4 regions of the Candidatus Pantoea symbiotica genome follow, and region 4 is predicted to be linked to each of the others. Evidence: predicted binding sites of a transcription regulator. Region 4 holds the regulator's gene; each other region holds the start of a gene.
The links. The regulator Fur, encoded in region 4, represses iron uptake genes when iron is present. The targets are predictions, from matches to a motif close to ATAATAATGAGAACNACTATCAA.

Region 1 (7,689 bases), on a different contig from region 4:
TTCTCAAGGTCGCCTGAAACAATCAGTCGACGCAGTTTTATATCCCGGACAGCGTTAATAAGCGCGGGTATGGCGGTCAGCTCGCTATCGTGGGGCGCCTCCACATCTGTCGCTTCCGGGGCACAGAACAATAACGATTCATCGCAAGCAGGAGAGATTATGTCAACGCGCAAACTCGGTAATCTTACCGTTTCAGCACTGGGTGCAGGCTGCATGAGCATCAGTGCCAACTATGGTCCGGCGGCCGACCGTCAGCAGGGTATCCGCACGCTGCGGGAAGCTCATGATAAGGGCGTTACGTTCTTCGATACGGCGGAAGTGTATGGTCCCTATACCAATGAAGAGTTAGTTGGAGAAGCATTAGCGCCGATTCGTGATCAGGTCATCATTGCCAGTAAATTTGGCTTTGATATCAAAAACGGTGGACTAAACAGCCAGCCTCAGCATATTCGTCAGGTTGTTGAAGAATCGCTTCGCCGACTGAAAACCGATCGTATCGATCTCTATTATCAGCATCGGGTTGATCCGAATGTGCCGATAGAAGACGTCGCCGGCACCATCAAAGATCTGATTAGCGAAGGAAAAATCCTCCATTTTGGTCTTTCCGAAGCCAGCCCTGAAACCATTCGCCGCGCCCATGCTGTTCAGGCCGTAACGGCCGTCCAGACAGAGTATTCGGTAATGAACCGCGATCCGGAACACAATGGCGTTCTGCAAACCTGTGAAGCATTGGGTATTGGCTTTGTTCCCTGGGGACCGGTTGGAATGGGGTATTTAACCGGAACACTGAACGCGCAATCCCATTTTGATGCGAGCAAAGATCTGCGGGCTGGCTTTGATCGCTTCTCACCTGAAAATCTGGCAGCCAATCAGCCGTTTTTGCATCTGCTAAGAAAAATCGCTGCGGAAAAAAATGCCACGTCCGCGCAGATTGCCCTGGCATGGTTGCTGGCGCAGAAACCCTGGATTGTGCCGATTCCGGGTACCAGAAACATCAATCATCTCCATGAAAATCTGAGCGCGGTGAATATCCAATTTACGCCAGCAGAATTAAGCGAAATGAATAAGGCCCTGTCTGATCTGAAAGTCTACGGTGGGCGGATGAACAAACAACAAATGCAGATCGTTCAGCCGTCGTCCTAAGCTTTCCTGAATCCTAAAACCCAAGATTTTTCCTAAGCCGCTTCTTATCCTCTAAAGTTTAAACATACGAGGACGAAAATCCTTTTAGACGTTCTGGAGGATAGCCTATGTGTAAAGTCTTGGTTTTGTTGTCAGGCCTGATGCTGCTGCAAACGGCTATGGCGGAGAGTGGCACGATCTACTTTAGCGGTGCGATTGTTGAACCGGCCTGTACCACGACCACTCAACAGCAAGGGACTTCCGTTACCTGCACGCGCCAAGGTGTTGATAAAGTGCGTACGATTGCGCTCAATCAGTCACAACAAACGCTGCCGTATCAACTGGGAACCGTGAGCGTTAAATCGGTGAACCACCTTAAAATCATTGAGGTAACGTACAAGTAAGCTCAGTCCTGAGGAGCGGTCGCCATGAATGGCGACCCTACAAGGGTTTCGTAGGGTGCGCATTCATGCGCACCTGGTTACATGGGGTTTTAGGCCTCACTCACCCGATAGCGCTCCAGCCAGTGCGCGTAAGGCGCGGGCAGCACCCAGGAAGGTTCGCTCTTATCCAGTGCCAGCGCGGCCTGATATGCCCAGTTCGGGTTTTTTAGGTGCGCGCGCCCCACCATCACCAGATCCAGCTGACCTTTTTCGATGGTTTGATTGGCAATCGCTGCGCTGTAAAATTTCAGGTCAGAACTTCAGCTGCGCCCGCGCGGTATACAGACGACGATAGGCTAAATAGGCGGCGATGATGGTGGATAAACTTGCCGTGCCAATCAGCATAAAGGTCACCATAATCTGATACTTAATCGCCTTTACCGGATCGATACCGGCAAAAATCAGCCCTGACATCATGCCCGGCAAGCTCACCAATCCCACGGTTTTGGCGCCATCAACGGTGGGAATCATCGCCGCGCGGATGCTGTCGCGAATAAAGCGCGCCGACGCCATTTTTACCGGTGCGCCCAGACTCAGCATCTCCTGAATTTTTTGCCGGTTATCGCTGAAGCGTTGGTTGAGATTGCTGAAACAGAGGCCCACCGCCACCATCGCATTGCCAGCGATCATCCCGGAGATCGGGATCACCTGCATCGGGATAAACTCGATGGCACCGCTAAGCAGCAGAATGGTTAAAGTCAGCGTGGTGCCGGTGGTAATCGCCACAAACGAGATGACAAAACCGTTGCTGATATTGAGGCTGCGCTTGCGCGCATTGAGCGCCGCATTGACGCAGATAAACAGCACCATCAGCACGGTGAGCCAATCATTATTCAGATCAAAGATCGACTTGAGCACATAGCCAACGATCACCAGTTGGATAATGGCGCGACACACGCTCCAGATGATGTCTTTGCTCATGCCGAGCTTCTCTTTCTGGCTGATCAGCAGCGCAATCACCACCAGCAGCAGCGAGAGTAATAGCGAGCTGTCGGTAATATTATGCTGGCTCATCGTTGCTTCCCTTCTCTGGTGCCTCAAGTTTCAGCACCTGTTGTGCCTCGCGAATCTCTTGCCCATCGTGGCTGATGCCGATCACGGCGAGATGCTTCTCGCGCACCAGCGAATCAATCAATGCGTTGATGATCACTTTATTCTCTTCATCTAATGCGCTGGTGACTTCATCCAGCAGCAGCACCTGCGGCAGAAATTGCAGGTTGCGCAGCAAGCCTACGCGCTGTTTCTCGCCGCCCGACAGCTGCTCGATTTTTTTATCGAGCATGTCAGCAGCCAAATGCACATCGGCAAGTGACGCGACCAGCTTTTCGCGCGACGGTTTCTGCTGGCGGATGTGCCACGGCAGCGCCAGGTTGTCGTAAATCGTGTCGCCGAACAGTTGCGGCGTCTGGAAACAGTAGGAAACCTGTTGCCGATAATGTTCGGTTTTCAAGCTGGCAATATCGTTGTTTTCGAACAGGATCTGCCCGCCGCTCGGTTCAAGCAGCGAGGCGAGAATCTTCAGCAAGGTGCTTTTACCGCTGCCCGAAGGACCGGTCAGCAACAGCCTTTCTCCCGCGTTGAGTTGCAGCGAAACGGGCGCCAGCAGCGTGCGCCCCTGCAGCGAAAAGGTCACGCCCTGCACATCCAGCAAGGGAAAATCGGTGGTCATGTTTTCTTCCAAAATTAAGGCGTTCCGGATTTGCGCGCGCCGGGGCGCGTCAAAGCGTTACTGATTTCATACAGCTTGCTCATGCTGTTCATGGTGGCGACCGGTGCGGCAGCGGCCAATCCTAACACTAAAATCTCCAGGCAGATCATCGGCGTAGCATGCACCGGCATTTTGTCGGCGGAACGGCTACGGGGAATTTCAATCATCACATCGGCATGCTGGGCAAAAATCGAATCGGTGGCCGCCGTCAGCAGGACAATCTTGATGCCCAGCCGCTGTGCTTCCGCCAGCGTAACCATGCCTTCCGGGTGCGCGCTGCTCTGCGCCAGCATGATCAGCACATCCGCGTGGCGCATTTCTGCAATCTGTTCGCTCAGCGCAATGCCAGTGTGGTTCAGCACATACGCCGAGGTGCCATTGCGTTTGAACAACCGTGCGGTGTAATCCGCCAGAATCGCTGATGCGCCAATGCCAAAAATCGCTACGCGTTCAGCCTGTTGCAGCAGATCAATCGCCTGTTGAATCGCCTGACGATTGGCGGGCGCCGCCAGCATTTCACAGCTGATACGATAACTATCCAGCACAAAATCGATGCTGCCTTTGGCGTCCTGCGCCAGTTCATTTACCGTTGAGGCTACACGCGCAGGGGAACGCCGTGTGACGCCAAGGTATTCGCTAATGACAATTTTGAGATCGCGATACCCGGAGAAACCCAGCGCCTGAATCGCGCGAATCACAGTGGCATCAGAGGTTTGCGTATCAATCGCAATGCCGAGTGCGGTTTTGTCCAGCACCGCACTGCGATGCTGATGAATATAGTGCGCAACCTTTAACAGACGTGGAGTGAGTTGATGCTTGCAGGCATGGAAACGTTCACCGTAGAGATCGTAAGGTCGTTTACTGGTTTTTGGCGTGGAATCGGTCACGGCAGATAAACACCTGTAAATTAATGCGCCGTAAAAACCCTATTATTGGCGCGAGGATTAAGAAAACCTTAAATAGTTAAAATAATTGAACAGATTTAAAAACCAAGTCAGGAAACCATATCCTTTGCCGACAAGACAATAATGTAGTGAAAATAAAATAATGACAATAAAACTACATCGACTACTACAAAATAACAATAATGACATGAATAAAAAAGAATTTTATAGCTACATTATATTTTCATATTGCAAATTATAAATCTTCCAACATCTGATGCAAACCCATTAATTATTTAAAAAAACCATAACCTGCTAAATTAGCGCCACAATTTTGTTGTAAATGAAAATCAATCTCATTACTATCTGCGCTTCTTAATATTCCTATTTTGATGCGGATTTAAACTAATGAAGTGTCTTTGTTGTTTTTCACCAGCGGTAAAATATACGCTCTCTGGCTCTCAGGTTTTACTGGCTTCGACCTTGCTGTATAGCGCTTCTGCCGCTGCAGCCGATCAAACTTTAACCGTCACGGCCGAACATCCCTCTTCCACCAGCAGTTACAACCAGGATGACGCGGCAGCCACGTTACGCACTGCGACACCGCGCAGTGAAACACCGCAATCCATCAGCGTGGTGACACCGCAGGTAATGAAGGATTATCAGGTCACCAGCCTCAACGATGCAGTGAAGTTTGTCAGCGGCGTGACGCAGGGCAACACGCTGGGCGGCACCGAAGACGGCTTCGTTAAACGCGGTTTCGGATCCAACACCGATGGTTCAATCTTCATTGATGGCGTGCGCAGCAATCAGGGATTGACCATGGATTCCAGCATCGATCATGTCGAAGTGCTGAAGGGATCATCATCGCTGTTGTACGGCATTCTCAATCCCGGCGGCATCATCAATCTGGTGAGTAAAAAGCCGCAGTACCAATGGAATACGCATATCAGCGGTGAATCCAGCAGCTTCGGCGGCGGCACCGGCATGGTCGATGTCACCGGACCGCTCGGCAACGGTTTCGCCTTCCGCATGGTGGCTGAACGCCAGCGCGAGGATTACTGGCGCAATTTTGGTGTCAATGAACACACGCTGCTGGCCCCTTCGCTAAGCTGGTACGGCGATCGTGCCAATTTCAACGTCAGTTACGTCGAGTATAAATATGACGTGCCTTATGACCGTGGCACGGCGTTTATTGGCGGCAAACCGGTTGATATTCCTTATAACCGTCGTCTGGACGACTATGCCAACCATGCATGGGGCAAAAACAAACGCCTTAACGTGAGCTACGGCTATAACCTCGATGACGTATGGGAAACGCACCTCAATTACGGCTGGATGCAGCGCCGTTATGACAGCAACGAAGTGCGCGCCACTGCAATTAACACCAGCACCGGTATCGTCTCACGTCGAGCCGATGCCAACCGTGGTTTCAACCATCAAACCGAATACGTATCCTGGGACATTAGTGGGTCGCCAACCCTTGCGGGTATGCAACATGATCTGCTGCTAGGCGTCGATTATGAGCAGAATGAAACCTACAAAGCGCGATCCTATCGCGGCAGCGTTTCACGCAGCTTCAATATGTACAATCCGGTTTACGGTCAAGAACCGATTCTCAGCGACAGCACCTACAACGACAGCATCAGCAACCTGCGCACTAATCTGTATAGCCGTTCGCTATTTGCTAAAGACAGCATCCATCTCACCGACAAATGGATTGCCGTTTTGGGAGGCAGATTCCAACGCTATACGCAAACTTCCAGTAATGGCTTTATAAATCCAGAGACAACGCTCAACGATCGCGGTAACGCCTTCCTGCCGCAAGTAGGCGTGGTGTATAAGGTTTTACCGGATGTGTCGCTTTATGGCAGCTACAGCAAATCGTTTACGCCTTCGACGCAAACCGATGATAACGGCGATGTGGCATCCACCGAAAAAGGCAGCACCTGGGAAGTGGGATCGAAGTGGCAAGTGGGGCCAAATCTGGCCGCAACCCTGGCGCTGTATCGCATTGATGAGACCGATATGTCGATTTTCATCAACGGCGTGACGCGTAATATCCCGAAAGCGCGCTCAACCGGCGCTGAACTGGAGATCAACGGCGAAATTACGCCGGACTGGAATCTGATTGCCAACTACAGCTACGACAAAACCGAAATCGTGGCGGACAACGTGAACCCAGACAACGTCGGCAACCGCCTGGTGAATGCCCCAACCAACATGGGCAGTTTGTATCTGAGTCACACGCTGCGCTTCTCATGGTTGCCGGGTGAATTGCGCCTCGGCGGCGGTGGGCGTTATGTCGGTACGCGGGCAGGCGATCCGGAAAACAGCTTTGTGATGCCGGCTTATACCGTGGCGGATGCCTTTATCGCCTGGGATAGCCAGCTGATCGGTAAACATACGCAGTTGAAGCTGAACGTGAAGAATCTGCTTAACCGTGAATATTACGAATCCAGCGCCGGTAATCTGCGCGTAATTGAAGGTGAGCCGCGCGTGATGTATCTGCAGGCGTCAGTCGATTTCTAACATGATTCGCTCCGCCGTCGTGGGCGGAGCCATCAGAGAGCAGAATAATGAGACGAATATTGCTGGCATTGCTGCTGTTTCTGCCCTGGACCGCTCAGGGCAAAATGCTCACCGACAGTTTGGGCCGCAAAGTAGAGGTTCCGGATAATCCGCAGCGCCTGGTGATTGGTGAAAGCCGGATGATCTATACGCTGGCGCTGGTAGAAGAGGGAAATCCCGCTAAACGCGTAGTGGGCTGGCCCGCCGATCTGCACAATCTTGATAAGCAAACCTGGGATCGCTACGTTAAAGCCTTTCCGCAGATCGCCAATATCACGCAAATCGGTAACTCCAACTTTTCCCAGCTGAACGTGGAAAAAATCATCGCCCTGCAACCGGATCTGGTAATTTTGCCGGTGTATGCGCGCACGCCGCCGAATAACTCAGCCTTTATGCAGCAGTTGGCGTCGGCAAGCATTCCGGTGCTGTTTCTCGATTTTCGCGTCGATCCGCTGAAAAACACCGTGAGCAGCCTGCGCACGCTGGGAACTGCGTTGAACGATGAGGCGAAAAGTGAACGCTTTATTGCGTTTTACCAGCAGCATATGCAGCGCATTCGTGAACGTCTGGCAAGCTATCAGGGCGAGCGTCCCAGAGTGATGTTGCAGTTGCACCTCGGTAAAAAGGCTGAATGTTGTACTACCGTGGCGCATGGCAACCTGGCTGATTTGATCGCGTTTGCCGGTGGCGACAATATCGCGGCGGGACGCTTTCCAGCTGTGTTTGGGCAACTTAATCCTGAAGCGGTGATCGCGGCAAATCCGGATATCTATATCGCCACCGGTTCAGCAGCGCCCACCGAACCCGGCTTTTTGCAGCTCGGACCGCAGGTGAATGCCGCCGCCGCCCGTGCAAGCTTCCTGCATGCCCTTTCCAATGATGCGACCGTTTCGGTGTTATCGGCGGTACAACAGCAGCACGCCTCTGCATTTTGGCAGAACTTTTATATGAGTCCGTGGCA
Region 2 (7,689 bases), 690 kb from region 4:
CACGCCGGTGATGATCAGCTGATCGCGGCCCATCTCCTGTAGGATCGATTCCAGTGGTGAGCGCACGAAGGCGCTGTAACGCCATTTGGTCAGTACCTGATCGTCCTGATCCGGTGCCAGCGCATCAACGATCTTCTGCTGATCGGGATGTTTGTTCAGGCCCGGTCCCCACATGTCGTTAAGCAGCGCGCGATCGGCATCGCTCTGCTCGTTCGGCTGAGCGGTATAGAACACCGGAATGCCCTGCGCTTTGCAGTAAGCGCGCAGGCGAGCGATGTTTTCCACCACCTGATTAACCAGCGGGCTGTTTTCGCCCCAGAAATTGAGGAAATAAGCCTGCATATCGTGAATCAGCAGCGCGGCGCGCTGAGGTTCAACCGCCCACTTCACTTTATTGGTTGGCAGTTCAGTCGCTGCAGGCAGCGCGTAAGAGTTCAGTTTTGGAATAGCCATTACAATCTCCGGAACAGGTCAGGCTTGCGCTTGTTGATCGGCAAGCTGTTGGCGTAAACGTTTTTTATCCACCTTGCCGACAGGCGTCAGCGGCAGGGCATCTACGCAGGTAATACGGTCAGGTAATTTGAACTCGGCCACGCCCAATTCGCGTAGGTGACGACGCAGCGCCACTGCTTTGATCGGTTGGCTGGCGACAATAAAGGCGCAGCTCTTTTCACCCATCAGTTCGTCGTTCATTGACACCAGCGCAGCGTGGATCACATCTGGATGGCGCTGTAGCAGGTTTTCGATCTCTTCCGCGGCGATCTTCTCGCCACCGCGATTGATCTGATCCTTTTCGCGCCCTTGCACGGTGATGTAGCCCTGCGCGTCGATCTCAATCAGATCGCCCGAGCAGTAAAATCCGTTGGCATCGAAGCTGGCAGCGTTATGTTCCGGGCTCTTGTAGTAGCCACGGAAGGTATAGGGTCCGCGCGTCATCAGGCGACCGATGGTGCCGGTTGGCAGCGCATTACCGTGCTCATCGGCGACCCACACTTCATCATCTTCAGAGATCGGGCGGCCTTGCGTGGTGAGAATAATTTTCTCATCGTCGCCAAAGCGAGTGTAGTTCACCAGACCTTCGGCCATGCCGAACACCTGTTGCAGCTGACAGCCGATTTCGCGCTGAATACGTGCCGCCAGGGTTTCGCCCAGTTTGGCGCCGCCCACCTGGATACGCTGCAGCGAGGCCAGCTGTTTATTGCTGCCCCATTCCTGAATCGCCTGTAACCACAAACTCACCGCTGGCGGCACCAAACCGGTATCGGTGACCTGATGCTTCTCGATCAGCGGGAAACAGAGCGTGGCGCTGGGATCGGCGGCCAGAATCACCTGACCACCGGCATAAAATACGCCGAGCGAGCCCGGTGAGCTCATAGCGAAGTTATGCGGTGCGGGCAGGGCGATGAGATAGCGCGTATCGGCGGTCACGTGGCAAATCTCATCACTGGCGCGAATGCTGTAGTAATAGTCGTTGTGGGTGCGCGGAATCAGCTTCGGCGTGCCGGTGCTGCCGCCAGAGAGCTGGAAAAACGCCACTTCATCGGCGGCGGTTGGCGTGGCGACGAAATCACCCGCAGCTTCCGCCATCAAGGATTCCAGCGTGTTTTCCGGCTGGTTGTCGTTGCGCAGAATCACCTGCTGCAGTGAAGGTTGCGCATCGCATAGCGCGCTGATAAAGCTATCGTCAGCAAACAGCGCGTGAGTGCGATCGGCAATCAGCAGCTTAGGTTCGATCTGCGCCGCATAGGCGCTCAGCTCGGTACGCTGATGGCTGAACAGGGCGAATACCGACGCCACGCCGAGCTTAAACAGCGCAAATACCGTGACATAAAAATCAGCCACATTGCCAAGCTGCACCAGCGCCGTATCACCGTTTTGCAGACCACGACGCTGCAGCGCGGCGGCCAGATTGCTGCTCAGCACATCCATTTCGCGATAGCTGATTTGACGATCGCCATCAATCACCGCGATGGAATCGTTGTGCTGATGACGCGCCAGAATGTCGGTCATCGGCACATCCAGCCAGTAACCTTTTTCGCGGTAGCGCGCAGCCAGATCGTCCGGCCAGCGAGTATAGGGAATGCTCATGCTCTTTCCTTTATTGCAGTCCAAAGGCGCGCAACATGGTGTCCAGCTTCACGCCGGTTTCACGCCACTCTGATTCGGGTTGGGAGTCGGCGACAATGCCCGCGCCAGCAAACAGGCGCACGCGCGTACCCTGCACGGTGCCGCAGCGGATGGTGACGACCCATTCGCCGTTGCCTTGGCTATCGCACCAGCCGACGATGCCGCCAAACAGTTGGCGATCAAAAGGCTCCAGCTGCTGAATGAGCTGCTGCGCGCGCTGATGCGGGAAGCCGCTCAACGCTGGCGTTGGATGCAGCAGGCAAGCCAGCGACAGCGCATTTTCGCGCTCATCCTGCACTTCACCGTCAATTTGCGTGGCGAGATGCCACAAAGTGGCGGTGGTGATCAGCGATGGAATGGTTGGAACCGACAGCAAACGGCTGCGCGGCTGCAAGGTGTCGCGCATCGCATCGGTCACCAGTTTGTGCTCATGACGATCTTTACCGGAATCCATCAGCGTATCGCCTGCAGCACGATCCTGTTGGGCATCGTCGTGATTGCGCCGCGCCGAACCCGCCAGCGGACAAGAGCTAAAATCGCGCCCCTGTTTGCGCAGCATCAGCTCCGGACTGGCGCCAATCAGCGCACCGCCTTGCGGCAGCGGCAGATGGAAATGGTAGCTGTTGGGGTTCTGCGCAATCACGCGCTGCATCAGTGCGGCGGTATCAACCGGCTGTTCGGTGACGATATCCATCAGACGCGACAGCACCACTTTATCCAGATCGCCGCGCTGCGTGGCCGCCACCGCATCGGCCACCATGGTGGTAAACACGTCGTGGTCCGGTATCGCTGCGCGGCGACGCACCTGCGGCAGATCGCTGACGTTTTGCGGCAGCGCGTTTTGCAGGTCGGCGCGGTTAAACGTCTGATAGGTCTCAGGAATAAACAGCGCAGCCGGCTGGCTGACGTCAAACGGGATCGCACCGACCAGAATCGGATTGTCGATGCCCTGTTTTTTCGCCGTCGCAAAATGCTGACGCAGCTGTTGTTGGAAATCACCGTCCAGCGACGCGGCATCTGCTACCGGCGCGGTAATGGTGGTATAGCATCCTTGCGTTGCCAAACTACGCCACGGCGAGGTAAAGAGGAAACCACGGCTTAGCGCGGAATAATCCTTCAGCCAGGCATTTTCAAACGTGGAAGATTCCACCATAATTTTCACCTATAAATGATAAGATTATTAAGAATGATTATCATTTTTATTATGGGCCTGTAACCTACGTCGATTGGGCAAAGGTGTCAATCCATTCGCGGGATTTCAGCTGCGTTTAAACGTAATCAGGCGCTGACGCTAAGCAGGGCAATATGCTAAAAAGTGGACCAAAACTTATGAATAAATGCGGTTTTTGGGGCATTGCAGCCCTTATATGTGTTTTCCAGACTTTCACCAGCATCGCCCATGCCGAACAAGGTTGGCCGCGCACCGTGCAGGGCGCCAACGGATCGATCATCCTCAATCACGCGCCGCAGCGCATTGTCTCGACCAGCGTCACGCTAACTGGCTCGCTGCTGGCTATTGATGCGCCAATCATCGCATCCGGCGCGACCGCGCCGAACAGTCGCCTGGCTGACGATCAGGGTTTCTTCCGTCAGTGGAGCGATGTTGCCAAAAAGCAGCATCTTCAACGTCTGTACATCGGTGAACCGAATGCCGAAGCGGTTGCTGCGCAAGCGCCGGATCTGATCATCGTCAGCGCTACCGGCAACGATTCTGCCATCAAGCTCGCCGAACAATTCTCGGCTATTGCACCGACGTTGGTGGTCAATTACGACGACAAAAGCTGGCAGGATGTTGTGACGCTGTTAGGCAAGGCCTCCGGTCACGAAGCGCAGGCGGCGCAGCGCATTAAAGCTTTCGACGATCGCGAAGCAGCGCTTAAAAAAGCCATCACGCTGCCACCGCAGCCGGTTTCCGCTATGGTGTGGAATGGCGGCGGGCGCGCGGTCAATCTGTGGACCGCAGCCTCGGCGCAGGGCAAGCTGCTGGAACAACTTGGCTTTACCCTGGCAGCGCCACCGGCGACGGTTGAGCAGGGGCACAGCATGGGACAACGCAAAGACATCATTCAGCTATCGGGCGAAAGCGTTGCCAGCGGCCTGACTGGGAAAACTTTCCTGCTGTTTGCCGCTGACGATAAAACCACCCAGTCGGTGCTAGGCAATCCGTTCCTCGCGCAAAACGCTGCCGTGCAGAACAAGCAGGTGTACGAGCTGGGCGTCGATTCGTTCCGTCTCGATTACTACAGCGCCAGCAATCTGCTGGCGCGTCTGGAAAAGCTGTTCGTTAAATCATGATGCCTGTTCCGCCAGCTCTGGCGCTGGCGGATGGTAACGACGTAAACGGCCCATCACCAACCACATCAATATGCCCAGCAGCGCCGCCGCAAAGCCAAACACGGCGGCGGCCTGCGGTGGCAGCAACCATGAACCCATCGCACCAATCACCGCCGCACCAATCGCATCGCCGGTCACGTTCTGCGCGGTCCACAAGCCGTTGATACGGCCTAACAGATGATCCGGCGTTAATGCCTGAATCATCGCGTACTGCACCAGGCTGTTGATGGCGCTGAAGTAACCGAAGGCGACTAAACAGGCTAATGCCAGCGGCAGGTTCGGCATCAGACTAAACAAACCCAGCGCGATAAACGCCGCAATCGCGCTGCCGAGCACCAGCTGTCCGGGACGCGCGGCGTGTTTAAGCTTACCGCTAGTGAATGCGCCGATCGCCGCTCCGAGCGGTACGGCGGCGTACATCAGGCCAAGCTGGTCCGCGCTTACGGACCAATGCGGCGCGAGGGATGGATAGAGCACGCGCACCGCGCTGGCCAGCGTCACTAATGCGCCAATCAGCGCCACCATGCCGACAATCGGGCTGGCGAAAAGAAACTGCACGCCCGCGGCGAGGGATTTCAGCGGATGTTCACGCGGCTGCGGCGGAGGCGGCAAGGTCGGCAACTTCAGCAGCGTTAACACGGTAAGCAAAGTGCCGAAGGCGGCGAGGGCGTAGTTCCAGGTTACGCCGCCATGCGCAATCACCAGACCGGCAATCGCCGGCGATAAAATCGAGCCGAAGCGCACCGTCAACATGGTGATCGCGCCCGCCTGCATAATGTTTTCCCTGCCGACCAGCGCGGGTGTCGCCGCCAGCAGCGCGGTCACGCCAATGGCGCCGAAAAAGCCATCCCAGAAACCAAGCAGATAAACCGCGATCAAAGAGGGTTCCGGTAGCGCGGCATTGATGGCGAGCGCGATAAAACCTAAGCCGCAGGTGGATCGGGCAAACAGAATCAGCTTTTTGCGTTCATGGCGATCCGCCAATACGCCGCCGGTGAGCAGGCCGATAAACATGCCCGCAGCGGCCAGCGTCACCGCCAATCCCACCAGCAGCGGTGAATTTGTCATGTGCTGGATCTGCACCGGCACCGCCACGGCGAGCATGCCGAGTGCGACAATCGAGATAAAACGCGCGATAAACACCGCGCGAAAAGCCGGATGGGTTTTCAGCAGTGAGAGATCGATAAAGTGGGAAGATTTGTTCATGTGTTCGCCTTATTGCACCAATTTTCCTCATCGTCCGCGAGGCGAGTCATGGTAACATAGCTAAACGCGAGTAATAACGATAACCATTATCAAGTTACATCGCGCATGCGACGACGTTGAACAGTGAAGGTTTAGAACGCTATGCGCCAGATTCGTGCATTAGCAGGCTCAGGGATTCTGCTCTTGCTCCTCATCGCGCTCAGCTTAATGCTGGGGGCAAAATCAATACCGCTTCCCGATGTTTATCATTCGCTTACCACCTCCTGTAACAGCGCGGAGTGCGTCATTGTGCGTGACGCGCGCCTGCCCCGTACGCTGGCCGGTTTGCTGGCGGGCGTGGCGCTCGGCCTCGCCGGTGCATTAATGCAGAGCCTGACGCGTAATCCGCTGGCCGATCCCGGCATTCTTGGCGTTAACGCCGGAGCCGGTTTCGCGGTAGTAATTGGCATTGCGCTGTTCGGTGCTGACTCGCCGGTAGATTGGCTCGGCTTCGCCTTTGGCGGCGCGCTGTTGGCTTCCGTGCTGGTGGCGATGACCGGCGCGATTGGCGGCGGGCGCGTCAATCCGGTGCGTCTGACGCTGGCCGGCGTGGCACTGGGCGCGGTGCTGGATGGATTAACTTCTGGCCTGTCGCTGCTCAATCCTGACATCTACGATCATCTGCGCTTCTGGCACAGTGGTTCGCTGGATATTCGCAACTTCTCCACGCTGCGCACGCTGTTCCCGGCGGTGCTGATCGGCAGCATGGTGGCCATTGCGCTGTCGCAGGCGCTAAACAGTTTGAGTATGGGCGGCGACATGGCGACCGCGCTCGGTACGCGAGTGGCGCGCACCCAACTGCTTGGCCTATTGGCGATTGCGCTGCTGTGCGGCGCAGCCACAGCGGCGGTCGGCCCGATAGCCTTTGTTGGTTTGATGACGCCGCACTTTGCCCGCTGGCTGGTGGGTAACGATCACCGCTGGATGCTGCCCGCGACCGCGCTGGTCACGCCGATTCTGCTGCTCGCCGCCGATATTCTTGGCCGCCTGCTGGTGGCGGGCGAGCTGCGGGTTTCCATCGTTACGGCGATGCTCGGTGCGCCGATGCTGATTGTGCTGGTGCGCCGTAAATTGGGCCGGGGTGCAATATGACGCGTCGTCTCTGGCTTCATACGCTTTGGCTGCTGTGCGCCTGCGCTCTGCTGGCCTGGCTGGCGATGACGCGCGGCGCATTGCAGATCAGCAGTGAACAGATCTGGCAAATTCTGCTCGGGCAGGGCGCCAGCAACGTCAAGCTGATCGTGCTGGAGTGGCGCTTGCCGCGCGTGCTGATGGCGCTGTTGATTGGTGCGGCGTTAGGCATCAGCGGCGCGATTTTCCAGTCGCTGCTGCGCAATCCGCTCGGCAGCCCGGACATTCTTGGCTTCAACACCGGCGCTTACAGCGGCGTGCTGGTAGCGCTGGTGCTGTTCAATCAAAGCATCACGGCGATGACTGGCGCAGCCTTGATTGGCGGCATCGCCACGGCGGCGCTGGTCTATCTGTTTGCCTGGCGCAACGGCGTGGAAACCTTCCGGCTAATAATCGTCGGCATCAGCGTGCGTGCGCTGCTAATGGCGTTGAATTCATGGCTGATTATCAGTGCCTCGCTGGAGTCGGCGTTGAGTGCGGGCTTGTGGAGCGCCGGATCGCTCAACGGCATTACCTGGGCGAAAACGCCGCCGGTGATTGCGGTGCTGCTGCTGGCGTTACTGCTGATGGCGCTGCTGGCGCGGCGGATGCGTTTGCTGGAGATGGGCGATGATACCGCCTGCGCGCTCGGTGTGCCGGTGGAGCGCAGCCGCATGTGGCTGATGCTGATTGGCGTGGTGCTTACGGCGGCGTCTACCGCGCTGGTCGGGCCGATTTCGTTTGTCGCGCTGCTGGCACCGCAGATCGCCCGTCGTCTCGGCGGCGGCGTCAAAGGTGCCTTGCCGCTGGCGGCGTTGTGCGGCGCGCTGCTGCTGATAGCCGCAGATTTCGCCGCACAGCATCTGTTCCTGC
Region 3 (7,689 bases), on a different contig from region 4:
ATCCTGCACCGAGCAGTAACCAATCAGGCGATGCGTAGCGCCCATCACTTCGGCGATCACCACGGCGGTGCTGACTTCCGGCAGCGCCACCAGCGCGTTTTCCACTTCACCGAGTTCAACGCGGAAGCCGCGCACTTTGATCTGGTGATCGGTACGCCCAATAAACGCCAGCTGACCATCCTGACGCCAGCGCATCAGGTCGCCGCTGCGGTACATCACATCGCCATCGCGGAAGGGATTGGCGACAAAGCGTCCGCTAGTAAGATCGGGACGGCGCAGATAACCGCGCGCGATGCCGGTTCCGGCGATATACAGCTCGCCAGCGCAGCCAATCGGCACCTGACGCAGCTGGTTATCCAACAGATAGACTTCGCTGTTGCCCACCGGACGACCAATCACCGGCTGCGGTGACGCCATGACGCTGGCACCCAGCGTATCGATGGTGTATTCCGACGGGCCGTAATAATTGTGGATCTCCATCTGCTGCTGTTGCTGCATCAGCTTCCACAGCGTTGGCGTGGCCGCTTCACCGCCAATCATCACAAAAGAGGGACGATGGTTATCGGCTTCCAGCAGGCCGCTGTCGATCATCTGCGAGAAGAACGACGGCGTGATATCCAGCAAGTCAACCGGCAACGCATTCATCTGCTGAATCAGGCCCCACGCATCGCGGCGCAGTTCTTCGTCGAAGATATTCAGCTCGCAGCCCATTAGCATGCAGAACAGCGGTTCCCATGAGGAATCGAACGAGAAGGAAGCGGTGTGACCGGCGCGCATGCGGCGCGGGCTGCTGGCGGTGAAGCGCGCAATCGCCGGACCGAACAGATGCTCGCGGTGCGACAGAAACAGGTTGAGCAAACCTTGATGGGTGCTCATCACGCCTTTCGGGCGGCCGGTTGAACCCGAGGTGTAGATCATGTAGGCCAGATCGTCACCGCACAGTTGGGTGTCAGGTCGCGCGGTGGAATAATCGCTCAACGCAAGCTGGTCAATCATCAGATGCGGCAACTCAGGCATTTGCGCCAGCGTGCTGGAGTGCGTCAGCAGCAGCTTAGGCTGCGCGTCATCGCACATCAGCGCCAGGCGTTCGCGCGGATAATCGAGATCGAGCGGCATATAGGCCGCGCCGCTCGCCAGCACGCCGAACATCGCTACCAGTGAATCTACTGAACGCGGAATACCAATCGCCACCACGTCGTCTGCTTGTAAACCGCGTGCGATCAGCAGATGCGCCAGTTGCATCGCGCGATCGGCGAGCTGGCGATAGCTCAGGCTGCGATCGCCGCACACCACCGCAGTTTGCTCGCCGTATTGCTCAGCGGCTTGTAGCAGGATATCGACGATGGTGCGGGTATTTGCGGGCGGCACGATGGTGGGTCCGGTCGACCAGCGTTGCAAATCAATCTGTTCCTGCGGTGCCAGCAATGACAGCGCGCCTACGCAAATGCTGGCATCCGCCGCGAACTGAGTTAGCAGATGGCTGATGCGATCGGCATGACGTTGTAGTGTTTGTGCATCGTAGCGGCGCGGGTTTGCTACCAGCGTGAGCTGCAATGCGCCATCGCGGAAGCCGACTTCAAACTCCAGATCGTCCACCGGGCCCATCGCCAGCGTGTGCGTTGGGGTAGGCTGGCCGTCGAATTGCAGATCGTCATGGTAAACCTTGACGTTAATCACCGGGCCATACAGCGCCTGGCTGCTGCCGACCAGGCCGAGATCGCGGCGCAGCTGTTCTGCTTCATAACGTTGATGGCGACGCGCTTTGCGGATTTCGCCCTGCACCTGCTGCACCAGCATCGGCAAGGTCATCTCATCGCTGACGGTGAAAATCAGCGGCAACACATTGACGACCGGGCCGAGGGTGGAAATTGCCGCCGAACCCATGCGGCGCATAAACGGGAAGCCAATCGACAAACGCTGGTTGTTGCTGAAGCGGGCCAGATAGGCCACCAACAGCGCACTGACGATATCGCCTTCACTGCTGTCGGCCAGTTGTTGCTGCTGACGCAGCGTGGCCAGTTGCGGCAGCGTCACCTGACAGCTGATCGGGCGATCGCCGCGATCGCTCACATTTTCGCTGGACAGCGTCAGGGTTTCTGGCAGATCCGCCGCATAGCTTTGCCAGTGGCTGGCGGAGCGGGCAAAAGCAGGCGAATCCTGCCACTGCTGAATCTCTTCAATCACCGTGGTGAACGGTGTAAACGGCGAGGGCGCGGGCGTTGCTCCGGCGCAAAGGGCGGCGTAAATCGCCGCGACGCGTTGGGTCAGCGCTTCAAAACTGAAGCCATCCACCAGTAAATGGTGATAGCGCTGATACCACAACCAGCTACCGTCGCCGATACGCATCAGCGCGTGACGATAGAGCGGTTTGTCGCCGTCGGCGGGCAGTTCTGCGGCGAGATCCGCCTGCATCAGTTTGTGTGCCTGTCTGGTGGCACCGGCGCGCTGGCTGAAATCATGCCATTCCGGTGCGACCGGCGCTTGCGCACCAAACCACTGCGCCGGATTGCCATGCTCATCCAGGCCGAAGCGCGCCTGCACGGTATCGGCTTCCGCCATCGCTTGCTGTATAGCGCTGTCCAGCGCCGCGCGATTGATGTCGCCGTGCACCACGCTGTAGTGCGCCACGGTAAATTGATTGCGCTGCTGCGCAATGCTGTCAGCGATCCAGATGCCGGGCTGCGCCGCGACTAAAGGATAAGGTTGGTTGAACGTTGCCAAGAGACAATTCCTGTCTAATTCCCGTCATCCTTCAAGCTGCAGCTGCGTTGGCTACATGCGTTCACCCCAGTCACTTACTTCAGTAAGCTCCTGGGGATTCGCGCACTTGCCGCCTTGCTGCAACTCGAATGATTTTGGGAATAAATTATTGAAAGAAAATAAGGAAATATAATTAAGCTGCGGTAGACGACGTCTGTTGCGTCGCTGGCCGCATGTCGTGCCAGTTTGCTTCGATAAACTCAATGGCGGCGCTGCGCGTTAGCGGTCCCGCTACGTTGTGCCAGCCGGCCGGAACCGGGGCAAAAGCCGGCCACAGGCTGTATTGCTGACGCGCGTTGAGCAGCACCAGAAAATCGAGCGCGTCGTTATCAAACGGATTCTGTTGTTCAGACATGGTTATTACCTTCAGAAGGTGAGGTTGTGGGGAGAAAATCGGCCAGCAGCCAGCGGCAGCCGTCGATCAGACCGCCACGCCAGCACAACGCATCGTGCCCTCCGGCGAAGCGGCGAAAATGTAATGCATGGCCTGCGGCTTGCAGCGCCGGGACGATCTGCTGGTTGACGTACACCATGTCTTCCTCGCGATCGCCCACTTCCTGGAAAATCTTCAGCGTGCCCGGCGGTAACTCGCCCTGTTGCAGCCGCTCTAACAGCAAACCGGGCGCGTGCTGTTCGCGGTTGGCGTAGTCGCGGATGTATTGCAGATGCGGCCACCAGAAGGAGCCGGATTGCGTGAGAATGCGGCCAAAACGCTGCGGCCAGTGCAAACCGGCATACAGCGCGGCGAGTCCGCCGTAGCTTTGCCCAGCCACCAGCGTGCGGTCGGCGTCGCCGCTGAACGAAGCGTGCTGGCGCACCAGCGGTAACAGTTCCTGCTGCACTGCCTGCCAGAAGGTTTCATTGCACGGCAATTCGGCTTCGCGGTGTTGGCTGTCGATGACATCGATAAACAGCCAGCAGGCGGGCGGCAGTTCGCCATCGGCGGTGACCTGATCAAGCGCGCTGAAAATTGGTTGGCCGTACACCCAGTTTTGTCCGTCGAGCAGGATCGCCAGCGGACGCTGTTCGGGTTGAGCGGTTGTGCCGGTGCTATAGAGCCAAACGTTGCGGGTGACGTTGAGCAACGCGCTGTGCCACTGCAAGGTTTGCAGCGTATCCGGCCAGGTTTCCGCCATGCCAGCATCCAGCGCGCGCCAGGCGGATTGATCCGGTGCATCCGGCATGTGCGCGTTGCTCAGAGCAAAACGGCGGCTGCTGAGAAACGGCGGCGTGGGATTGAATTTGTCGGGGATTGCCAGCGGCATCAGCGAAATCCACCACTTGCGCTGTAGCGCGCGACAGGCGGCATCATCGCCACAAAACAGCGGCGGTAACTGCTGCGCGGTGGCGGGGATCAGGCTGTAACTGCCGCGCCAGTCGGACTCAATGGCGGTCGACCAATGCCAGACGTTGCTGTCGCCGACGCGCACCAGACTTTCTGGCGCTTCGCTGTGGTGATCGGTGACGCCGTTAATATCGACGTAAACCCGTTCAGTGGAAGAAAGTGCGGAATGCCCTTCGGGATCGCGCCAGAAGAAGTGCATGGTCGTTTGACCGCTTTCGTCACGCTCAACCAGCGGCGTACCAACCGCATAAAGCCGCTGCCACCAGCCTTCGCTACCCAAATCGGCCTGCTGTAACCATTGCGCAACTGTCCCGGTGGGCAACCATGTCTGCGTCGTTTTTTCTGCGCTTGTTAGAAACATCCTGCAACCCATCTCCACATTTTGTTCACTGTCTTTACTTAACCAAAGCTAATGCAAATGCTATTGATAACGATTTACATTTGCAATATGATTTTTCGCGCCTAATAAACCTTCGGATTTTCAGTGGATTATTTTGTGAAGGACGTCACGCAGGGAGATTAGGACCGTAAATAACGCAAGAGAGTAATATTTCAATCCGTTACAGCCATTGTCGTTGGGCGAGGGCGACTGAACGGATTATTTCATCTACAAGGCAGTTTGAAATAGAGATGGCAACTATGTCCGTTAAAGCAAGAAATTCAGCAATACCTGCTGTGGCACGTCAGTTCAGACTCAATCCTCTATACCTTTCTCTGGCCTCAATTCTGTTGCTGGCACCGGCTGCCTTCAGCGTGGCCGCCGAAGAGACCATTACCGTAAACGCCGACACGCGTGAAAGCGTGACCTCGCCGCTGCAGGGTTATGTAGCGAAAGAGAGTGCGGCGGGCACCAAAACGTCCACGCCGCTGCGCAAAACCCCGCAATCTATTTCGGTGATTACCCGTGAGCAGATGGACGATCAGGCTGCATCCTCCGTTGCAGATGCGCTGAGCTATAGCAGCGGCGTGCTGACCAACTATCGCGGTAACTCCAACCGTAACGATGAAATCATCGCGCGCGGTTTCCGCTATGCGCCGAAATTCCTCGATGGCCTGAGCTACGGTTTATCCGGCCAGGCGGGCGCAGCGGGGCAGGTTGATCCCTGGTTGCTGGAGCGCGTAGAGATGATCCACGGCCCAGCTTCTGTGCTGTACGGCCAGGTGAATCCAGGCGGCATCGTGGCGATGACCAGCAAGCGCCCAACCGCGCAGAGCATTCATAAAGTGCAGCTCAGCACCGGCAACCAGCATTTGGGTGAAGCGGCGTTTGATTTCGGCGGTAAGCTGAACGATGACAACACGCTGTTCTACCGTCTGAACGGTATTGCCAGCACCAAACATGAGTTCGTGAAGGACAATAAACAGCAGCGCATGGCGATTGCGCCAGCGATTACCTGGCTGCCGAACGCGGATACCAGCTTTACGCTGCTGACCATGTACCAGAACGAGCCGAAAGCAGGTTACCGTAACTTCCTGCCGGCCAGCGGTACGCTGAAAGAGAGCAGCGCGGGCTTTATTCCTTACGATTTCAACGTCAGCGATCCGAGCTTCAACGAAGCCAAGCGCGAACAGACGTCGATCGGCTATATCTTCGAGCACAATCTCAACGACAACCTGAGCTTCACGCAGAATCTGCGCTACAGCAACATGGACGAATCGTACAAATATCTGGTGTATACCTTTGATGCCGATAACGATCATTCGATCAACCGTCGTCCGCAGCATGACAAGATCAAGTCGAAAGAGTTGGGCCTTGATAACCAGCTGAAAGCCATCTTTGAAACCGGCAACATCGCGCACACCGTGCTCGGCGGGCTGGATTACAAGTGGAGCGATGTGGATAACAAACTGTGGCGCGACAGCGGCGATCAATACATCCTCGACTGGGCCAACCCAACGCGTATTAGCATCAATGAAAGCGATTTGACGTTGACTACCAGCACGCGCAAGAAGCTCGATCAGGTGGGCGTTTACTTGCAGGATCAGCTGGAGTGGAATCAGTGGAACCTGCTGCTGTCTGGACGTCACGACTGGAGCGAAGTGCGCACTCAGGATCGCACCGACAACAGCCAAACCCAGCAGAATGACGACAAGTTCACCGGCCGTGCGGGTCTGTTGTATGCCTTCGATAACGGCATTTCACCGTACGTCAGCTACAGCACCTCGTTCGAGCCAAACCTCAACAGCGGCGCGCCAGGCAGCGATCCGTTCAAACCGACTACCGGCGAACAGACCGAAGTGGGCGTGAAGTATCAGCCGGTTGGTTGGGATGCGGTGTTCACCGTGTCGGCGTTTGATATCACGCAGAAAAATATCACTGCGTATAACAGCGTGACCGGCTACAACGAGCAGATTGGTAAAGTGCGTTCGAAAGGTATCGAAACCGAAGCGCACGCGCAGATTACGCCCGAGATCAAACTGTTAGCGGCCTATACCTATACCGATGCGGTGACCAAAGAGAGCAGCATTACTCAGCGTATCGGCCACTCACCGTCGAGCATTCCGCGTCATGCGGCGTCGGCGTGGGGCAGCTACACCTTCCTCGATGGCGTGCTGAGTGGCTTTACGCTGGGCAGCGGCGTGCGTTACACCGGCACCGCGCCAGCGGACGAAATTGGCGTCGACAAAGTACCGCATTACACCTTGTATGATGCGATGGCCAAGTATGAGCTGGGCGAAGCGGCGAATTCGCTGCGCGGTACCACGTTGCAATTGAACGTCAACAATATCGCGGATAAGCATTACGTGGCGTCATGCAGTAACGAAAGCGCCTGCTTCTACGGCAGCGGTCGCACCATCGTAGCGTCCGTCAGCTACAGCTGGTAATTCCCACAGGCGGCCTGCGTGGCCGCCGTTTCGTTTTGCATTCCGTGCGGCTCGCTTTCCACTAAGACACTTCTTAGCCGGTTTTCGGAAAATACTGTATTTGTGTGACTGTCATCACTCTGCAAGGCGCGTTAAAATGAACGCTTCTCATTTAGCAGGGGTTTTTCGTCACGATGTTATCGCGCTTCACTTTAGCCACTTTGATGGCAACAATCATGCTTACCGGCTGCGCCCGCCTTGCCGCCGTAACGGGTACATCACATGACAGCACTGCGACTGCGGATGCTTCCGCCGCTCAGCCTGCAACCGGCGCGCCAATCGACAGCAACGATTCACCTTCACCGTTCGAAACCGGCCCAACGGTGATCAACATTTCGCATGTGGTGACGCGTACCGATGACGGATCTTCTATTTATGTGACGGTAGATGGTCAGGATGCGGGTCTGCTGAAGAAGGGTGAGAAGAGAGAGATTCGTGTTTCGCCAGGTAAACACCAGATTGGTGGTTACGTGCAGACGCTATTTGGTTTTGGCAAAGTGACCATCGCCTCGGTGGATGTCACCACCGATGCGAACAGCCCGAAAAACGTGGTTTACTCTGTGACGCGCCAGAAGCCCGCGTTCAGCGAAACCGACGCCACGCCGCCGAATAATTCGTGATGTTTGAGTGCGCATATATGTGCACCAGCAAGGTTTTGTAGGGTCGCCATTCATGGCGACCTTCCCACATTAACTCCGGCTAAACACCAGCTTCAACCC
Region 4 (7,689 bases):
GAGCTTTGGTGAACACATCCAGAAAATGGGCTCAATCGGTGCGGGCGTCTACGCCTTCTTTAACCGCCTGCTGATTCCTGTTGGTCTGCATCACGCGTTGAACTCGGTATTCTGGTTCGACGTTGCCGGTATCAACGATATTCCTAAATTCCTCGGCGGCGCGCAGTCTATCGCTGAAGGTACAGGTATCCCGGGCATCACCGGTCGTTATCAGGCGGGCTTCTTCCCAATCATGATGTTCGGTCTTCCAGGCGCAGCGCTGGCAATTTACCACTGCGCACGCCCGGAAAACCGCGCCAAAGTCGGCGGTATCATGCTGGCAGCGGCCTTTGCCGCCTTCTTTACAGGTATCACCGAACCGCTGGAGTTCTCCTTCATGTTCGTGGCGCCGGTGCTGTATGTGATTCACGCGGCACTGACCGGTCTTTCTGTGTTCATCGCCGCGAGTATGCAGTGGATTGCCGGTTTCGGCTTCAGTGCGGGTCTGGTGGATATGGTGCTGTCAACGCGTAACCCGCTGGCAGTGCACTGGTGGATGCTGATCCCACAAGGCCTGGTGTTCTTCGTTATCTACTACGCGGTGTTCCGCTTCACCATCCAGAAATTCAACCTGATGACGCCGGGCCGCGAACTCTCTGCGGGCGATGAAACCGATGGTTATGACGTAAATGTCGATAACAGCGGCAGCGGTGAAAGCCAAACAGAATCTCTGGCACGTCGTTACATTGCGGCGGTGGGTGGCTCAGAAAACCTGACCCACATCGATGCTTGTATCACTCGTCTGCGTCTGAACGTTAAAGACTCTGCGCAGGTTAATGAGGGTGTGGCTAAGCGTCTCGGTGCTTCCGGTGTGATTCGTCTGAACAAACAAAGCGTGCAGGTTATCGTCGGTACTCAGGCAGAAAGCATTGCGATGGCAATGAAAACTGTCCTGAGCAAAGGTCCGGTTGCGGCATCCGCTGCCGCGTCAACGGCTGCGCCTGCTGCTGAAGTAAAACCTCAGGCCGTGCTGAACAGTGAAAAAGCCGTCATTGCCACGCTGCTGGCGCCGGTCACCGGTGACATTGTTGCGCTGGAAAATGTGCCTGACGAAGCGTTCGCCAGCAAGGCAGTCGGTGATGGTCTGGCGATCAAACCAACCGATAAAACCGTGGTTGCGCCAACCGCCGGAACCGTGGTGAAGATCTTCAATACCAACCATGCGTTCTGCCTTGAAGCGGAAAACGGTGTCGAGATCGTAGTGCACATGGGTCTGGATACGGTGGCGCTGGAAGGTAAAGGCTTCACGCGTTTGGTTGAAGAGGGCGCAACGGTCACTGCAGGCCAGCCAATCCTGGAAATGGATTTGGACTTCCTCAATGCCAACGCCCGCTCGATGATCAGTCCGGTTGTGGTCAGCAACAGCGATGATTTCGCTGGTCTGAATTTACTGGCAACCGGTTCAGTGGTTGCAGGCCAAACCCCGCTGTACGAGGTTAAAGGCTAAGTCCTTGTGATTGAGCCAGAAGGCAGGAAGCGATTCCTGCCTTTTTTGTTTTAAAACGACCAACAAACGGTTGTTTCCCTCCTGCGCTTTGTGGATCATACTCCGTTACTTCGTGGTACAAATCACCCGTTATAGTTTTTGAGGATTTTGAGATGAGTGAGGCTGAAGCCCGCCCAACGAACTTTATTCGTCAGATCATCGACGAAGATTTGGCGAGCGGTAAGCACAGCAGTGTGCATACCCGTTTCCCGCCTGAGCCCAATGGTTATCTGCATATTGGCCATGCGAAATCTATCTGCCTGAACTTTGGTATCGCGCAAGACTACCAAGGTCAGTGCAATCTGCGTTTCGACGACACTAACCCAGTAAAAGAAGATCTGGAGTTTGTCGAATCCATTAAGCGTGATGTGCAATGGCTGGGCTTTGAGTGGAGCGGCAACATTCGTTACTCCTCAGACTACTTCGACCAACTGTTCAACTATGCGGTTGAGCTGATTAACAAAGGCCTGGCCTATGTTGATGAACTGTCAGCAGATGAGATCCGTGAATATCGCGGTTCCCTGACGGCGCCGGGCAAAAACAGTCCGTATCGCGATCGCAGCGTGGAAGAGAACTTAGCGCTGTTCCAGAAGATGCGCAATGGCGGTTTCGAAGAGGGCAAAGCCTGTCTGCGAGCCAAAATCGACATGGCGTCCAGTTTCATCGTGATGCGCGATCCAGTGCTGTATCGCATTAAGTTTGCCGATCACCATCAGACTGGCAGCAAGTGGTGCATCTATCCGATGTATGACTTCACCCATTGCATTTCGGATGCGATTGAAGGCATTACGCACTCTCTCTGTACGCTGGAGTTCCAGGACAACCGTCGTCTGTACGATTGGGTGCTGGATAACATCACTATTCCGGTGCATCCGCGTCAGTACGAATTCTCACGCCTGAATCTGGAATACGCGGTGATGTCGAAGCGTAAACTGACTCAGCTGGTGAGCGAGAAGGTTGTCGAAGGCTGGGACGATCCGCGCATGCTGACCGTCTCTGGTCTGCGTCGTCGTGGTTACAGCGCCGCTTCAATCCGTGAGTTCTGCCGCCGTATTGGTGTGACCAAACAGGACAATATCGTGGAGATGGCTTCACTGGAATCGTGCATTCGTGACGATCTCAATGAAAACGCACCGCGTGCGATGGCCGTAATGGATCCGCTGAAAGTGGTGATCGAGAACCTGCCTGCAGGTCACGAAGAGATCATCAGCATGCCGAATCATCCGAACAAACCGGAGATGGGCACGCGTGAAGTACCATTCAGCCGTGAAGTGTGGATCGATCGCGCGGACTTCCGTGAAGAAGCCAACAAGCAGTACAAACGTCTGGTGCTGGGTAAAGAAGTGCGTCTGCGTAATGCTTACGTGATCCGTGCCGAACGTGTGGCGAAGGATGATGAAGGCAATATCACCTGCATCTACTGTACCTGCGACGTTGATACGCTGAGCAAAGATCCAGCCGATGGCCGTAAAGTGAAAGGCGTCATCCATTGGGTTTCTGCAATTCACGCGCTGCCAGCGGAATTCCGCCTGTACGATCGTTTGTTCAGTGTGCCAAATCCGGGCGCGGCTGAGGATTTCCTCACCACCATCAACCCGAGTTCACTGGAAATCAAACAGGGCTTCGTTGAGCCAGGTTTGCGTGCAGCGGATCCAATGGCGCCATACCAGTTTGAGCGCGAAGGCTATTTCTGTGCTGATAGCGTCTATTCACAGCCATCCAAACTGGTGTTTAACCGCACCGTTGGTTTGCGTGATACCTGGGCAAAAATCGGCGATTAATACATTTTGTCGCTAGCACGATAAGATCATGAAAGGGCGAGCAATCGCCCTTTTTTATTGTCTCGATTTAACCAGATACGACCTTTTATGCTGCCCGCTGCAATTAGCCTTTAATTCCTTATTTGCGACTATTCTGACTTTAGCAAAATTAAACCATTTGCCAGTGTGAAAAACTTTTTTTCAGGTAGGCTATGCGCTCTCAGCCGTTGCTCTGCGGGTAATCAAAGGATAAAAAATGACAAGTCTCGCCCTGGAAGCCAAACATAGCGTGGTGGTTTTACATCAGCTTATCGAACGTATTTTCAATCAGGCAGAAGGCAGTGATGACAGCATTGATCTGTTCTTGTCGTACTTTCATCCCGACTTCAAAATGGTTACGCCTCAGGGTAAACAGCTTGATCTTAATGAGATGGAAACACTGTTTCGCCAGTTGCAGGGGCAGCGTGAAGGGATGCGAATTGCCACCAGTGAGCACGCCATCATTTCGCAGCAAAGCGACGAAGTCACAATTCAGTATCGTGAATTGCAGATGATGAATGGCACCAATCAAAGCCGCATTTCTCTGGCGGTACTGGATTGCAGTACCGCCATTCCGCGCTGGCGCTACTTGCAGGAAACGCTCGTTGCCTGATTTCAGATATAAAAAAACCGGCTTAAGCCGGTTTTTTTATACTGCATAGCACACTCAATTACTTATCGTGGAGCGTATCGTCTTCGCGGCAGTCTCCCAGAGCACAGTGACCATACAGGTACAGGCTGTGGTTGCTAAGCTTGATGCCGTGGCGAGTGGCAATTTCACGCTGACGCGTTTCGATTGATTCATCGCTGAATTCGATAACTTTGCCACAATCCAGGCAGATCAAGTGATCGTGGTGATGTTGCTGAGTCAGTTCGAAGACAGATTTGCCGCCTTCAAAGTTATGACGGGTTACGATGCCCGCGTCGTCAAACTGGTTAAGAACGCGATACACCGTTGCCAGACCAATCTCTTCGCCCATATCGATCAGGCGCTTATACAAATCTTCCGCACTGACGTGATGGGACTCGGGGCCGGGTCCCTGAAGCACTTCCAGAATTTTCAGTCTGGGTAGCGTGACTTTCAGGCCAGCCTTCTTCAATGCGGAGTTGTTGTCAGTCATGCGGATATTGTCCTGTTACTTTGCTAGTCACTTGCGGCGCAGGGGCCTTGAATGTTTAGGTCAACGCGCATTCTCATTTGCGTCTCATTATAGAACTCAAGCAGTGAAATGAAAACCAAGGCAACGTCCTTAATCACCAAAGGTTGTAAGGATAACGTCACTAACGTCTTCAGGACGCTTGGGTTTTGGATTCCATTTCACTCAGCCTCATTCTACTGCCAGAGGAATAAGCGGATGACCATTGCGGGTATTCTACAGATTTGCGGGGAAAAGTTAAAAAACCGTAGCTATTATTTTTATAGGAAATTCCGTTGCCCGATGTGAGGCAGCGCGCACATCGGACAGAGCAGGGAATTAAGCTTCAATAATCTCTTTCAGCTGCAGCTCGTCGAAGATCTGCTTCACCCACTTCTCAACACGTTCGTTGGTCAATTCTGGCTGACGATCTTCATCAATCGCCAGACCCAGGAAGTTTTTGTCATCGGCCAGGCCTTTAGAGGCTTCAAAGTGATAGCCTTCGGTTGGCCAGTGCCCAACAATCACCGCACCGTTTGGCTCGATGATGTCTCGGATGGTGCCCATCGCATCACAGAAGTACTCGGCGTAATCTTCCTGATCGCCACAACCAAACAGCGCTACCAGCTTGCCATTGAAATCAATCTCTTCCAGCGTCGGGAAAAAATCATCCCAGTCACACTGCGCTTCGCCGTAATACCAGGTTGGAATGCCCAGCAGCAGGATGTCGAATGCATCGAGATCCTCTTTGGTGCTCTTAGCAATGTCATGCACTTCGGCGACATCTTTACCCAGTTGTTTCTGGATCATCTTTGCAATGTTTTCAGTGTTGCCGGTATCGCTGCCGAAGAAAATGCCTACGATTGCCATGGGTTAGGTAACCTCTTGAATCCTGATTGTGAAAGTAAGTCAGTTGACTGCACAGTTATGCGAATAATAGCAGACCGGTAAAAAGTGCGGAACTTGTAAAGCCGTGACTTTGTGTTCCAGCGTGCGGTCTTCGCGCGTTACGACAGTTTGAGCTGTGCCAGCAGCATTTGTTCAATCAATTCGCTGCGACTAATGTTTTGCTGATCGGCCAGCGTGCTGAGCGCGTCAACCGCCTCGCTCGACATCTTCAGCTCAACACGACGCAGCCCACGCACTTTATCGCGCTTGAGCTGGTTGCGTTTGTTGATGCGTAACTGTTCATCACGCGTCAGCGGGCTGGTTTTCGGGCGACCAGGACGCCGCTCGTCTGCGAAGAGATCAAGCGTAGTGCGGTCTGTCTGTTCTTTTGCCATGGTTTGTAAAACTGAGTGGGCGCGAACGGCGGAAAGGCGCTGCGCGATTAAAACATTATCGGCCCGACCACGGCGAAAAAATATCCGTGGCAAATTTTTAGCGCGACATCATACTCCAGCGCCTTCCCTGACGCCAACCCTAAAGCGCAAGCGGCAAGCTTTTGCTTTTACAGGTTAAAAAACCGCCGAACGGCGCGTAACACCGCATCGGGTTTCTCGGCGTGCACCCAATGTCCAGCTCCGCTGATCACATGTGCATGCGCCTGCGGGAACTGACGCAGCAGCGCATCGCGATGCTGATTATCCAGATAAGGCGAATCGCCGCCGCGGATAAACAGTGCCGGATGCGGCCATGCAGGAATCGCTTCCCAGCCGGAGATGGTGCTGTAGTTATCCCACAACACCGGCACATTAAAGCGCCATTCGCCCTCGGCTAAAGACTTGAGGATGAACTGGATCACGCCTTCTTCATCAATATGCTGGCGCATTACCTCAGCGGCCTCACTGCGGCGCGTGACGCCTGCGGCGGTAACGGCGCGAATAGCGGCAAAAATTTCGTCGTGGCGGCGCGTTTGGTAATCAACGGGTGCGATATCGATCATCACCATTTTTTCGATGCGTTCCGGCGCGATGGCACTGAGCGCCATGGCGATTTTTCCGCCCATCGAATGGCCAATCACACCAGCGCGATCGATCTGATGCGCATCCAGCGTTTCGACAATGTCCTGCGCCATCACGTGATAATTCATCTCATCGCTACGTGCCGACAAGCCGTGGTTGCGCACATCAACCTGCAGCGTCGGACGTACGTCACGCACCCCACGCGCCAGCACGCCAAGGTTATCAAGGCTGCCAAAAAGACCATGGATTAACAGAATCGGCGTGGCATCGGGGGCAGATTGTTCAGTTTGCAGACGGGCGTTCAAAATCATGGCTAAAGTTCTTACGGTTGTGACCTTGGCTTAGGTTATCATGGATTCACCTGTCCAGCAGTCAGGCCGGTGGGCATTAGGGCATATTCCGACTTTTGCCCGGAAACGATGCCAACGCTATCGGCTGCCACGGATTTAACTTTATAATCCTTATGTTAGAACCCGCTCACGTTTTGCACGACTGGATTTTGCTAAGGCCGTTGCACTAATGCGTGGTTCTGTCATTTGCCAGAATCGTACGGAAAAAGATGAAAACGATTGAAGTTGACGAAGAACTCTACCGTTATATTGCCAGCCACACGCAGCACATTGGTGAAAGCGCCTCTGATATTTTGCGCCGCATGTTGAAGTTCACCGCCGGACAGAGCGCACCTGCTGCGCCCGCCGCTGGTGCATCAGTGAAAGAAGCGCAACCTGCCAGCCGCGAAGCGCGTCCTCAGGATCGCGTCCGCGCGGTACGTGAGCTGCTGCTCTCCGATGAATATGCCGAGCAGAATAAGGCGGTTAACCGCTTCATGTTGGTACTGTCAACGCTCTATCGTCTTGATCCGGCAGCGTTTGCTGAAGCGACTGCCTCGCTGCAGGGCCGTACCCGCGTCTATTTTGCGGGCGACGAGCACACGCTGCTGCAAAATGGCACCCATACCAAGCCGAAGCACGTTCCCGGCACACCGTACTGGGTGATCACGAATACCAATACAGGTCGCAAATGCAGCATGGTGGAACACATCATGCTGGCTATGCAGTTCCCACAGGAACTGACAGAGAAAGTTCGCGGCACCATTTAACTGAAGCGTCAGGGAGAAGCGCCAATGGCCAATCACCCCCGTGCCGGGCAACCTGCCCAGCAGAGCGATTTGATTAACGTTGCACAATTAACCTCGCAGTATTACGTCCTGAAGCCCGATGTGGCGAATCCGGATCATGCGGTGAAATTTGGCACTTCAGGCCACCGCGGCAGCGCGGGACGCCAAAGCTTCAACGAACAGCACATTTTGGCGATCGCGCAGGCGA

Region 1: a site for Fur is predicted at 4,501-4,523, ahead of ACXIZX_RS22740 (TonB-dependent siderophore receptor). Genes of this name have one in related genera too.
Region 2: a site for Fur is predicted at 5,738-5,760, ahead of entS (enterobactin transporter EntS). Genes of this name have one in related genera too.
Region 3: a site for Fur is predicted at 4,524-4,546, ahead of fes (enterochelin esterase). Genes of this name have one in related genera too.

What each region holds. Positions count from the first base shown of each region.
Region 1 covers NZ_JBSZHR010000003.1:410,639-418,327, forward strand. The annotation lists gene ACXIZX_RS22710 (aldo/keto reductase) at 160-1,143, shown strand; gene ACXIZX_RS22715 (hypothetical protein) at 1,251-1,526, shown strand; partial or broken gene ACXIZX_RS22720 (NADH:flavin oxidoreductase/NADH oxidase) at 1,616-1,798, opposite strand; gene fetB (iron efflux ABC transporter permease subunit FetB) at 1,818-2,579, opposite strand; gene fetA (iron efflux ABC transporter ATP-binding subunit FetA) at 2,566-3,234, opposite strand; gene ACXIZX_RS22735 (MurR/RpiR family transcriptional regulator) at 3,249-4,160, opposite strand; gene ACXIZX_RS22740 (TonB-dependent siderophore receptor) at 4,566-6,689, shown strand; gene ACXIZX_RS22745 (ABC transporter substrate-binding protein) at 6,737-7,689, shown strand, end outside.
Region 2 covers NZ_JBSZHR010000002.1:276,410-284,098, forward strand. The annotation lists gene ACXIZX_RS01905 (isochorismatase) at 1-453, opposite strand, end outside; gene ACXIZX_RS01910 ((2,3-dihydroxybenzoyl)adenylate synthase) at 472-2,088, opposite strand; gene ACXIZX_RS01915 (isochorismate synthase) at 2,099-3,280, opposite strand; gene fepB (Fe2+-enterobactin ABC transporter substrate-binding protein) at 3,457-4,422, shown strand; gene entS (enterobactin transporter EntS) at 4,417-5,667, opposite strand; gene fepD (Fe(3+)-siderophore ABC transporter permease) at 5,809-6,798, shown strand; gene fepG (iron-enterobactin ABC transporter permease) at 6,795-7,689, shown strand, end outside.
Region 3 covers NZ_JBSZHR010000003.1:853,475-861,163, forward strand. The annotation lists gene ACXIZX_RS24580 (amino acid adenylation domain-containing protein) at 1-2,721, opposite strand, end outside; gene ACXIZX_RS24585 (MbtH family protein) at 2,894-3,115, opposite strand; gene fes (enterochelin esterase) at 3,108-4,466, opposite strand; gene ACXIZX_RS24595 (TonB-dependent siderophore receptor) at 4,745-6,931, shown strand; gene ACXIZX_RS24600 (hypothetical protein) at 7,105-7,590, shown strand; gene ACXIZX_RS24605 (LysE family translocator) at 7,660-7,689, opposite strand, start outside.
Region 4 covers NZ_JBSZHR010000002.1:965,191-972,879, forward strand. The annotation lists gene nagE (N-acetylglucosamine-specific PTS transporter subunit IIBC) at 1-1,486, shown strand, start outside; gene glnS (glutamine--tRNA ligase) at 1,639-3,306, shown strand; gene ACXIZX_RS05040 (hypothetical protein) at 3,542-3,937, shown strand; gene fur (ferric iron uptake transcriptional regulator) at 3,996-4,445, opposite strand; gene fldA (flavodoxin FldA) at 4,800-5,330, opposite strand; gene ybfE (LexA regulated protein) at 5,468-5,743, opposite strand; gene ybfF (esterase) at 5,911-6,675, opposite strand; gene seqA (replication initiation negative regulator SeqA) at 6,924-7,463, shown strand; gene pgm (phosphoglucomutase (alpha-D-glucose-1,6-bisphosphate-dependent)) at 7,488-7,689, shown strand, end outside.